2 regions of the Rhodoferax sp. LS1P39 genome follow, and region 2 is predicted to be linked to the other one. Evidence: predicted binding sites of a transcription regulator. Region 2 holds the regulator's gene; the other holds the start of a gene.
The links. The regulator NrdR, encoded in region 2, represses ribonucleotide reductase genes. The targets are predictions, from matches to a motif close to CACNANATNTNGTG.

Region 1 (5,330 bases), on a different contig from region 2:
TGTTGATGACGGTGAACTCGCCCGACAGATTGGACTTGACCGACAGGTTGCCGAAGCAGGGTTCGATCGAAGCATCCACGCCAATGATGTTGGAGATGGTGGCGGTGGGCGCAATGGCCACGCAGTTGGAGTTGCGCATGCCGTCTGCCTGGATTTTCTGGCGCAGGCTGCCCCAGTCCAGGGTGGAGGAGCGGTCCACATCCACATAGCCACCGCGGGCTTGGGACAGCAGATCCAGGGTGTCCAGCGGCAGGATGCCCTGGTCCCACAGCGAACCCTTGTAGCTGGAGTACTGGCCGCGTTCCTTGGCCAGCTCGCTGGAGGCCCAGTAGGCGTAGTAGCAGATGGCTTCCATCGAGGTGTCGGCAAAGGCCACGGCGGCCTCGCTGGCGTAGGGAATGCGCAGCGCGTACAGGCTGTCCTGGAAGCCCATCAGGCCCATGCCGACCGGGCGGTGCAGCATGTTCGAGGTGCGGGCCTTTTGAACGGCGTAGTAGTTGATGTCGATCACGTTATCCAGCATGCGCATGGCCGTGGTGATGGTTTTTTGCAGCTTGGCGTGGTCAAGCTGACCATCCTTGATGTGTTGCAGCAGATTCACCGAGCCCAAGTTGCAGACGGCGGTCTCAGAATCGCTGGTGTTCAGGGTGATCTCGGTGCACAGGTTGCTGGAGTGCACCACGCCCACGTGCTGCTGGGGGCTGCGCACATTGCAGGCATCCTTGAACGTGATCCAGGGGTGGCCGGTTTCGAACAGCATGGTCAGCATCTTGCGCCACAGGTCGCTGGCGGGCAGGGTGCGCGAAGGCTTGATCTCACCGCGCTGGGCGCGGGCTTCGTAGGCCACGTAGGCGGCTTCGAACTCGGCGCCGAACTTGTCGTGCAGGTCGGGCACGTTGTTGGGCGAGAACAGGGTCCAGCTGCCGCCTTCCATGACGCGGCGCATGAACAGATCGGGCACCCAATTGGCGGTGTTCATATCGTGGGTGCGGCGGCGGTCGTCGCCGGTGTTCTTGCGCAGCTCCAGGAACTCTTCGATGTCCAGATGCCAGGTTTCCAGGTAGGTGCAGACTGCGCCCTTGCGCTTGCCGCCCTGGTTCACCGCCACGGCGGTGTCATTGACGACCTTCAGGAACGGCACCACGCCTTGGGATTCGCCGTTGGTGCCCTTGATGTGGCTGCCCAGGGCGCGCACGCGGGTCCAGTCGTTACCCAGGCCACCGGCAAACTTCGACAGCAGGGCGTTTTCCTTGATGGATTCGTAGATGCCGTCCAGGTCGTCGGGCACGGTGGTCAGGTAGCAGCTGGAGAGCTGGGGCCGCAGCGTGCCGCTGTTGAACAGCGTGGGCGTGCTGGACATGAAGTCGAACGACGACATCACTTCGTAGAACTCGATGGCGCGGGCTTCGCGCTGGGGTTCGTTCAGCGCCAGGCCCATGGCCACGCGCATGAAGAAGGCCTGGGGCAGCTCGATGCGGGTCTTGCGCACGTGCAGGAAGTAGCGGTCGTACAGGGTCTGCAGGCCCAGGTAGTCGAACTGCAGGTCGCGCTGGGGCTTCAGGGCGGCGGCCAGTTGCGGCAAGTCGTAGGTCAGCAGGGCGGCATCCAGCAGCTCGTTGTCTACGCCTTTCTGGATGTACTGGGGGAAGTAATCCACGTACTTGGCGGCCAGCTCGGCCTGCGTCAGGTCGGCACCCAGCACCTCTTTGGCGATGGTATGCAGCAGCAGACGGGCGGTGGCGTAGGTGTAGTCGGGATCGGTTTCGATCAGGGTCCGGGCGGCCAGGATGGCGGCCTTGTAGACCTCTTCCATGGGCACGCCGTCGTACAGGTTGCGCATGGTCTCGGCCACGATGGGCGCAGCGGTGACTTCGCTGCCCAAACCGGCGCAGGCCTGCTCGATCAGCTGTTGCAGGCGGGCCGTGTCCAGGGCGACGCGCTGGCCGTCGTCCAGCACGTGCAACACCGGGGCGGCAGGGGCCTGCTCGGCGACCTGCTTGGCGCGTTCTTGCGTGTGGCGCTCGCGGTACAGCACATAGGCGCGGGCGATTTCGTGGTGACCGCCACGCATCAGGCCCAGTTCCACGTTGTCCTGCACGTCTTCGATATGGAAAGTGCCGCCACCGGGGCGCGAGCGCACCAGGGCGCGCACCACGCCTTGGGTCAGTGTGTCCACCACTTCGCGCACGCTGGCCGAGGCCGCGCCCTGCGTGCCATGCACGGCCAAAAAGGCTTTCATCATGGCGATGGCGATCTTGCCCGGCTCGAAAGGCACCACGGCGCCGTTGCGGCGGATGATCTGGTAGTGCGCCAGCATCTCGGGCGCACTGGCATCGCTGCGGTCCGACCGGGGAGCCGGGTCATGGGGAGGCAGGGCAGGTTGCAGCGGCTGGACGGCGGAGGGGGTGTTCAATGCAGTTTGCATGGTTTCCTTGGGGGCTGACGGTAGGAGTGGATGGGGCGGGCTGAAACGGGCGGGGGATTTCTGCAAAAAGCGGTAAAGAGCCCACCCAACTTTCACGTTATGTTAGGGAATGGGGCCACTTTGCAATGCAAGTCAGGCACTATATATAGGGTCTGGAATCAATTCAAGCCACTACCGGTAGTGTATCGCGACCTGGATGGCCACGGCGGTCTGGGGCTTTGCGGGCCTTGTGGTGGCAATCGTCCGGCAAGCGTTGTTCCATCAGGCAGACGGTATGCACATCCAGTAAACAAGCGGCTTGGCGGGGCATTTGCCTTGCAAAACGGTACAGTGCCTGGCTCCCGCGCCGCCGGGGCCACGCGGAAGGGCCCGCATTGTTACATTTTTATTTTTGCTCCACCGGTGGAAAGTAGCGTGCGTCCCAGCCGGTGCCGCGCTGCACCGCTTGCCAGTCAAAGCCGACCCCTGGGTCGTGCTTGCGGCCCGGCGCGATGTGCTCGTGGCCCGCCACATGGTGGATGGGGTAGGCGGGCACCAGCGCGGCCAGCAGGCTGACCAGGGTGTCGTACTGCGCGGGCTCGAAGGTTTCGCCCTCCAGGCCCTCAAGTTCGATGCCGATGGAGTCATCGTTGCAGTTGCTGCGGCCCCGGTACTGTGAGACACCGGCGTGCCAGGCCCGGTCGTCGGCGCTCACAAATTGCCATAGCTCGCCCTGGCGGCGGATATAGAAGTGGGCTGACACCTGCAGGCCGCGGATGCTTTCGAAATACGGGTGGGCGCTCCAGTCCAGCGTGTTGCCAAACAGGGCTTGCACATGGTTGCCACCGTACTGGCCCGGCGGCAGGCTGATGGAGTGCACCACCACCAGGTCGGTGCGCGCACCGACGGGCCGGGGGCCGAAGTTGGGCGAGGGGTGCTGGTGGGCAAACCGGTACCAGCCACTGCGCCACAGCGGGGCTTGCGGCGCGGGCTTTGTGTCAGGGGTCTTGGGGTTCATTGTCTTGCGGTGTGGCGATGTTCAGGCGCTCGATGCGGTAGCGGATCTGGCGCAGGCTCAGGCCCAGGCGCTGGGCGGTAGCGGTGCGGTTGAAGCCGGTCTCCTGCAGCACCTTGACCAGGATGTCGCGCTCCTGCTGGTCCAAAAAGGCTTGCAGGTCGTTGGGGATGCCGGTGGACGGCGCGGTAGCGGTGAAAGTGGCGGTGGACAAGCTGCTCTCCGCCAGCGGGGTCGGCTCGGTAGCGTCAAAGTCGGCATGCAGCGCATCGCCATCGCCCATGGCCACGGCGCGGTGCAGCAGGTTCTCCAGCTCGCGCACATTGCCGCTCAGCGGGTGGCTGGCCAGTTGGGCCAGCAGTTCGGGCGACAGCAGGGGCACCGGCATGCCGGACTCCAGAGCGATGCGGGCCAGCAGCGCCTCGCACAACGCAGGCAGGTCGCCCCGGCGCTCGCGCAGCGGGGGCACGGCGATTTCGATCACATTCAGCCGGTAGTACAAATCCTGCCGGAAGCGCCCGGCCCGCACATCGGCGGCCAGGTCCTTGTGGGTGGCGCTGACGATGCGCACGTCCACCGCGTCCTCCTGGGTGGAGCCCAGCGGGCGCACGCTGCGTTCCTGGATGGCGCGCAGCAGTTTGGACTGCATGGCCAGCGGCAGGTCGCCGATCTCGTCCAGAAACAGGGTGCCGTCGCGGGCCGCCTGGAAGTAGCCCTGCCGGTCTTGCAGCGCGCCGGTGTACGAGCCTTTCTTGGCCCCAAAGAACTCGGCTTCCAGCAGGTTCTCGGGGATGGCGCTGCAGTTCACCGCCACCAGCGGCCCGGCGGCGCGGTGGCTGTTGGCGTGCAGGGCCTGGGCCACCAGCTCCTTGCCAGTGCCCGATTCGCCGCGCACCAGCACCGGGGCCATGCTGCGCGCCACCTTCACGATGCGCTGCTTGACCCCTTGCATGGCCTCCGAGGTTCCTACCAGTTTTTGTAGCGCTCCGTGCGCACCAGATAAGCGCAAGGGGGCTTTTTCGCTGTTGGTTACAGACCGTGCGGCCTGGCTGGTGTCCTGGATGGCCGAGACCACCACGGCGCGGAACTGCTTCAGGTCCACCGGCTTGGTCAGGTAGTCGAAGGCCCCGGCCTTCAGGGCCTCGACGGCGTTCTCGGCCGAGCCGTAGGCGGTCATGACGATGACGCGCTCGGGCCGCTGCTGGGCTTTCAGGCCGTGCAGCAAGGCCAGGCCCAGGCCGTCGGGCAGGCGCATGTCGGTGATCACCACGTCAAAGCGCTTGCTCTCCAGCAGCACACGGGCCTCCTGCAGGTTGGCGGCGGTGTCGATACGGTAGCCCTCGCGCAGCAGGGTCAGCTCGTACAGCGTGCGCAGGTCGGGCTCGTCGTCCACCACCAGGACGGATGCGGCTAAGGTTGAAGGGGGCTGGGCCATACGGTGAGGATACGGGGATGGGTCAGACCGGTTGGATGTCAAAAGGGCGCGCCACCAGGGAGCTGGGCTTGGGCGGGCGAAACTGCACAAAAAACTCGTTGCCCTGCACCGCCAGGCCGTTGCGTTCCCGGCTGCTGCGCTGGTAGCCGATGCTGGCACGGTGGCGTTCGCACAGTTCCCTACAAATATACAGACCCAAACCGCTGGATCGGCTCTCCGAGCTGAAAAAAGGCTCAAACAAATGCTGCTCCACCGTGTGCTCCATCGGTGGGCCGTCGCTCCACACCTGCAGGCTGGATTGCCGGCTGGGCAGCAACTGGGTGCCAACCTGCACGGCCCCGACCTGGCCACTCTCATAGCGCAGGGCGTTGTCCAGCAGGTTGACCAGTACGCGGTGCAGGTGGTCGGGGTCAAACTCCACCGGCAAACCCAGTGTGCCCAGCGACACCTGCACCTTGCGCCGGGCCGGGTCCTGT
Region 2 (5,330 bases):
CGGCGGGCCATGTTGTCGGAACTGGGAGCCGTGGTTGCAAAAACCCCGTACGTGATCTGCATGTCTTCAATGCCTGCCATCATGGGTTGGTATGGGATGCCAGAGCTGCCGGCGTTGTCGCCACTGCCATTGCCGACGCACGCAAAGCTGCGCGTGGTGACCTCTTGTTTATCTATCTCGGTTTTTTTGAGGTCAGAGATGGCGTACCGGTTGGACACAAACAAGGGTTGCAACGGGGGCAAGTTGGGTTGTGCGGTGTTTCGCCGGTTGTTGTTGCTGGTACTGACGTTGTTGGTGACGTCCGCTCCGGTGCAGTCAAACCGGTCACCCACATTGATGTCCATGGTGTCGTTGGTAAAGTAATTAACTACCAGCGAGTCGGGTTCAGTGTCTGATGGTGTACCGCAGGGAGGAGTGGCTGCAGGGTTGTAACGGGCTCCGTCGCAGCCGAACAGGCCGGACAGATAAGCGGCTTGCGGAGTAGGCGGTGTCCAGTCGGTTGCCAGTGCGCTGTTCTCTGCGAGCTTGATCGGCGGGTAGCTTGCGAGCTCGGGGAAACCTTCGTCTGGGGTGACTCGCGAGACATTGGCGGGGTAGTAGCCTGACTTCATGATGTCGCGACCAATCAACTGCAACACGAAAGTGCCGGTTTCTGCGTTGCTGCCATTGCGATCGATGGCTCTCTGTGTTTCGCGCGTGCCCAGGTACACATAGGCGGCAGCAGCGATCAAAAACAAGGTGATGGCAATCGTGACCATCAGTTCTACCAGCGTGACCCCACGCTGGCGTGCGGAGTGGTGGGGCATCGGTGTCATGGTGTGAACGAGAAACGGTTGCAGCGTACGCCGGCAGGTGCTTCTGCGGCATCAGGACAGCAGGTTTGGCGAGCCAGTCCGATCGTTGTGCTACTAAGTGTGCTGCACTGCGTGGCGGTCACCAAATTGGCTTGTGTGGCGGTGGTGCCATCGTTGGTAGAGGCCGTTTTGTCGGTGTTGTCCTTGTCCATCCACATCAGGGTAACGACGATGCCCGTGCTACGGTCGCCTGTCACAAACACTGCGCCTTGTGGCAGGCTGGCACGTACCCGCTGGCGCCAGGTCAGCATTTCAAAGGTTGCGCGTTCGTCCGGTGCACATATGTCGCTACCGCTTTCGCAATTGGCCGTCGCTATTTGGCTGGCCAGGCTGGCATCGGTCACGGCTTGCTGGGTGGCCCACTTGCTACCCGTGGGGTAGCTATTGGCTAACGCATCCGGATTTTGGGCATAGGTGGCAGTGTCTGAGTAGGCTGGGAATGCATAAAGCGAACTGTAGCCCGTATGCGTAGGAATCGCTTTGTTTGCCCCGCCATCCATCCAGTTTTTTCCCAGCATATCGGGGTTGAGCCGTGCCATGTCGGCGTACTCGGCATAGAGCGATGCAGTAATGGCGCGGGTTTGGCTACCCAGTTTGAATTTGGCGGTGGCTACCTGTAAGCCAGCGATGCCCAGTAAACCTATGGACAGAATCACAATGGCTATCAGCACCTCGATCAGTGTGACACCCCTGGCCTGGCTGGGGCGTGGAGAAGAGTGGGGCAGTGTTTTCCGCACGGTATTCGCCTGTTAATACGTATTGCACACCGCTGCCGCCGGTACTGGCCGGGTACGCCCCATCTGGTCCATGCAGATGCTGGAGCCGTAGGCGTTGGACAATGTGTTGTTGGTGTAGGTGAGATCGAATCGGCCTGCAGCACCCAAGGTGGCATTGCCGCGAGGGTTGAAAAGAATTTTCTGGGTGGTGCTTTGGGACATCAGGCTGTAGTCAGGGTTGCCTGCACGCCGGACGAGGAGCATGTTCTCAGGTGCATTTACCAACGTGCCTGCGGCGTTCGTTTCCCGAGGCCTGTCTATGGTGGTGTTGCATTCGGGATTCAAAAACACAATCCAGCCGACTTGCCAATCCTGTCCACTCCCCAGGCATGTGAGGCCGTTACCAGTAGTTGTGTCCACCGAACTACTCATGCACATGGTGACGCACATGTTTTTGCTGACTGCTTCGTTGCGGGCCCGCAAAATACTGGCGCTGAACTCGTTGTTGATAGTCGAAAAGGTGTTCCGAACGATAAATGTGCGCAGAGATGGGGCCGCCAGCGCCGTCAATATGCCCAAAATGGCAATCGTGACCAGCATTTCAATGAGAGTGAAACCTCGTTGCCGGTCTGGGTTGTCTTGGGTCGTTTGAGCACGCATGGCGGGATTTTGCAGCCATACGCTGGATTTACCCTGCCGCTTATCCCGAGAAATTGACCGCTGGCACCATTGCAGCGGTCTTTTGCGGCTTTATCAGATGTCTTTGATCAAGCGGCTGAACTCGTCGACATCTTCGAAGCTGCGGTACACCGAAGCGAAACGCACGTAAGCTACTTTGTCTAGGTTCTTGAGTTCGCGCATGACCAACTCGCCCAGCTTGGAGGTTGCCATTTCTTTGGCGCCACTGGACAGCAGCGTGCGCTCGATACGGTCCATCGCGGCATCGACTTGCTCTATGCCGACTGGGCGTTTACGCAGCGCCAACCGCATGGAGGCGTGCAGTTTCTTGCGGTCAAAATCTGCGCGGCTACCGTCTTTTTTGACTACGGTCGGCAATGCCACCTCGGCACGTTCGTAGGTGGTAAAGCGCTGCTCACAGCCCCCACATCGGCGGCGGCGACGTACCAGGTCGCCGTCGTCGGACTCGCGGGTCTCGACCACCTGGGTTTCGCTATGGCCACAGAAGGGGCACTTCATGGGGGCTGTGGTTCCGTGCTTAACGGTAGACGGGGAAACGGCTGGTCAGTGCCGCTACTTTGGCGCGCACGGCTTCCAGGTTGGCTTCTTCACGCGGGTTGTCCAGCACATCCGCTACCAAATGGGCGGTGGCGCGGGCCTCTTCGTCCTTGAAACCGCGCGTGGTCATGGCGGGGGTGCCGATGCGCACGCCGCTGGTGACCATGGGCTTTTCGGGATCGTTGGGGATGGCGTTCTTATTGATGGTCATGTGGGCACTGCCCAGCACGGCCTCGGCTTCTTTGCCAGTAATGCCCTTGGCGCGCAAATCGACCAGCATCAGGTGGCTTTGGGTGCCCCCGCTGACGATGCGCAGACCGCGCTGGGTCAGGGTTTCGGCAACGATCTGGGCATTTTTCAGCACCTGTTGTTGGTATATCTTGAATTCTGGGGCAAGTGCTTCCTTGAAAGCAACCGCCTTGGCCGCAATCACATGCATCAGCGGACCACCTTGCAGGCCTGGGAAGATGGCGCTGTTGATGGCTTTTTCAAACTGCGACTTCATGAGGATGATGCCGCCACGGGGGCCACGCAGGCTTTTGTGCGTGGTCGATGTCACGATGTCGGCATGCGGCACGGGATTCGGGTAGATGCCAGCAGCAATCAGCCCGGCGTAGTGGGCCATGTCCACCATAAAAATCGCACCCACGTCTTTGGCCACTTTGGCGAAGCGTTCAAAATCAATAGCTAAAGAATAAGCGCTGGCACCCGCAATGATTAGTTTTGGCTTGGATTCATGGGCCTTGCGTTCCATTGCGTCATAGTCAATGGCTTCATTGGCATCGAGGCCGTATGACACGACGTTGAACCACTTGCCGCTCATGTTCAGCGCCATTCCGTGGGTCAGATGGCCACCTTCGGCCAGGCTCATGCCCATGATGGTGTCGCCGGGCTTCAGAAAGGCCAGGAATACGGCTTCGTTGGCCGATGCGCCACAGTGCGGTTGTACGTTGGCTGCTTCAGCACCAAAGATTTGCTTGACGCGTTCAATTGCCAGTTGCTCGGCCACATCAACATATTCACAGCCACCGTAGTAGCGGCGGCCAGGGTAGCCTTCGGCATACTTGTTGGTGAGCTGCGACCCTTGCGCGGCCATCACGGCGGGCGAGGCGTAGTTTTCGCTGGCGATCAGCTCAATGTGGTGTTCCTGGCGGGCGTTTTCCGCCTGGATGGCAGCGAACAGCTCGGGATCGGTTTGTTCTACGAGAATCGTACGGTCGTACATGGCAGTCCTTTAACCTGGTAGTCAATACGGTGGTCCTTGCGGTGAAGCAAGTGCTGCCCAGGCGAACGGCTGAACGCCGAAGGCCTTTCGGCCTTGGCGGTACGCTTCCCAGTGGTTGCCCGGTGGGCCTTGTGAAAAAGCCTGCACCGGTGGTCCACGTCAGCGTGAGCACCCGCAAGGGGTCACGCCTATCGCCAGTTGCGTACCTCATTAGTGTAACGGAGGCTTAGTAGTTGGCGAGCAAGGCGACTTTGTCTTCCTCTGCCGGAGCTTGTGTCTTCAATGCGGGTGCAACTACCGGTACGGAACGCGGGGCGGCGGTGGATGTCGCGCGGCCCGCCGCGACCTGTTGCAGGCGGCCGTGCTCGGCCATCACTTTGCTTGTATAACCACCATCGTCCGGGATGTTGGCTGCACCCACGTAGTAGCGCAGGCCGCCTTCTACCGAGCCTGCGCGGGCAATGCATTCCTGCAAGACCTTGACCCCTACGCGCAAATTGGTCAAGGGATCAAATGCCGCCAATTTTCCGCCGAATACATCGTATTTTTCTGTGTGGACACGGGTCATTACCTGCATCAGACCTTGGGCCCCCACGGGGCTTTGGGCGAAGGGATTGAAACCCGACTCGATGGCCATCACCGCCAAGATCAAGGTGGGGTCCAGTTTGGCGCGCTTGCCGAGGTCGTACGCCTCCGCAACCAGGGCGCTGACCGGTTCAGCCGCCACGCGGTATTTTTTGCTAAGCCAATAAGCCACGGCGGCCTGTTGCTTGGGCAGGTCTTGCGGATTGCTGGCGGTGGCGCGGTCTACCGCGTCGACATTGGCATCTGCCACCCATTCGGTGTCGGTGTCGGTGCCGGGCACGACCTGGCGCTCTTGCAGCCAGCCCATCAGTTGGACCTCTGCAATCTGGCGCAAATCAGGCCGGGCGGTCATGGTCACGACCGAAAATGCGACCACCAAGCCCAGCAGGGCAAATCCGTTATGGGTAATCTCAAAAAAGCCTTGCGCAATATCTGCTGCGAAGGTTCGCAGCCCTTGGCCTATCTTGTGTAACGCTGTCATAGCACTTCCTCATCTAGCGAAGGCCTGTAGCGATGGAGTTTGCGTAAGAGCAATTCGCTTGGGGCACCTCGATTGGGTGGGTACGCCATCAAAATCCTGCGGTGCCCTGGGGGTGTTGGCAGCGATTTGACTTAGCCGGGGTTCGGCAGCGGGTTCGGGTTGTCCCTAGGGTTGTAGGGGGGACGGCGGATTCTAGGAGGACTATTAATATCGAGTCAAGAATATCAAATGTA

Region 1: the regulator NrdR is predicted to act here: its motif matches at 2,563-2,576, upstream of AC097O_RS22785 (ribonucleoside-diphosphate reductase subunit alpha).

What each region holds. Positions count from the first base shown of each region.
Region 1 is NZ_JBWMAV010000020.1:50,162-55,491, reverse strand. Features, by position in the region: gene AC097O_RS22785 (ribonucleoside-diphosphate reductase subunit alpha) at 1-2,425, opposite strand, end outside; gene ampD (1,6-anhydro-N-acetylmuramyl-L-alanine amidase AmpD) at 2,811-3,422, opposite strand; gene AC097O_RS22775 (sigma-54-dependent transcriptional regulator) at 3,403-4,854, opposite strand; gene AC097O_RS22770 (ATP-binding protein) at 4,877-5,330, opposite strand, start outside.
Region 2 is NZ_JBWMAV010000001.1:136,585-141,914, reverse strand. Features, by position in the region: gene AC097O_RS00520 (PilW family protein) at 1-815, opposite strand, end outside; gene pilV (type IV pilus modification protein PilV) at 812-1,591, opposite strand; gene AC097O_RS00510 (GspH/FimT family pseudopilin) at 1,604-2,230, opposite strand; gene nrdR (transcriptional regulator NrdR) at 2,324-2,767, opposite strand; gene glyA (serine hydroxymethyltransferase) at 2,787-4,031, opposite strand; ZMP/ZTP riboswitch at 4,080-4,243, opposite strand; gene AC097O_RS00495 (lytic transglycosylase domain-containing protein) at 4,258-5,097, opposite strand.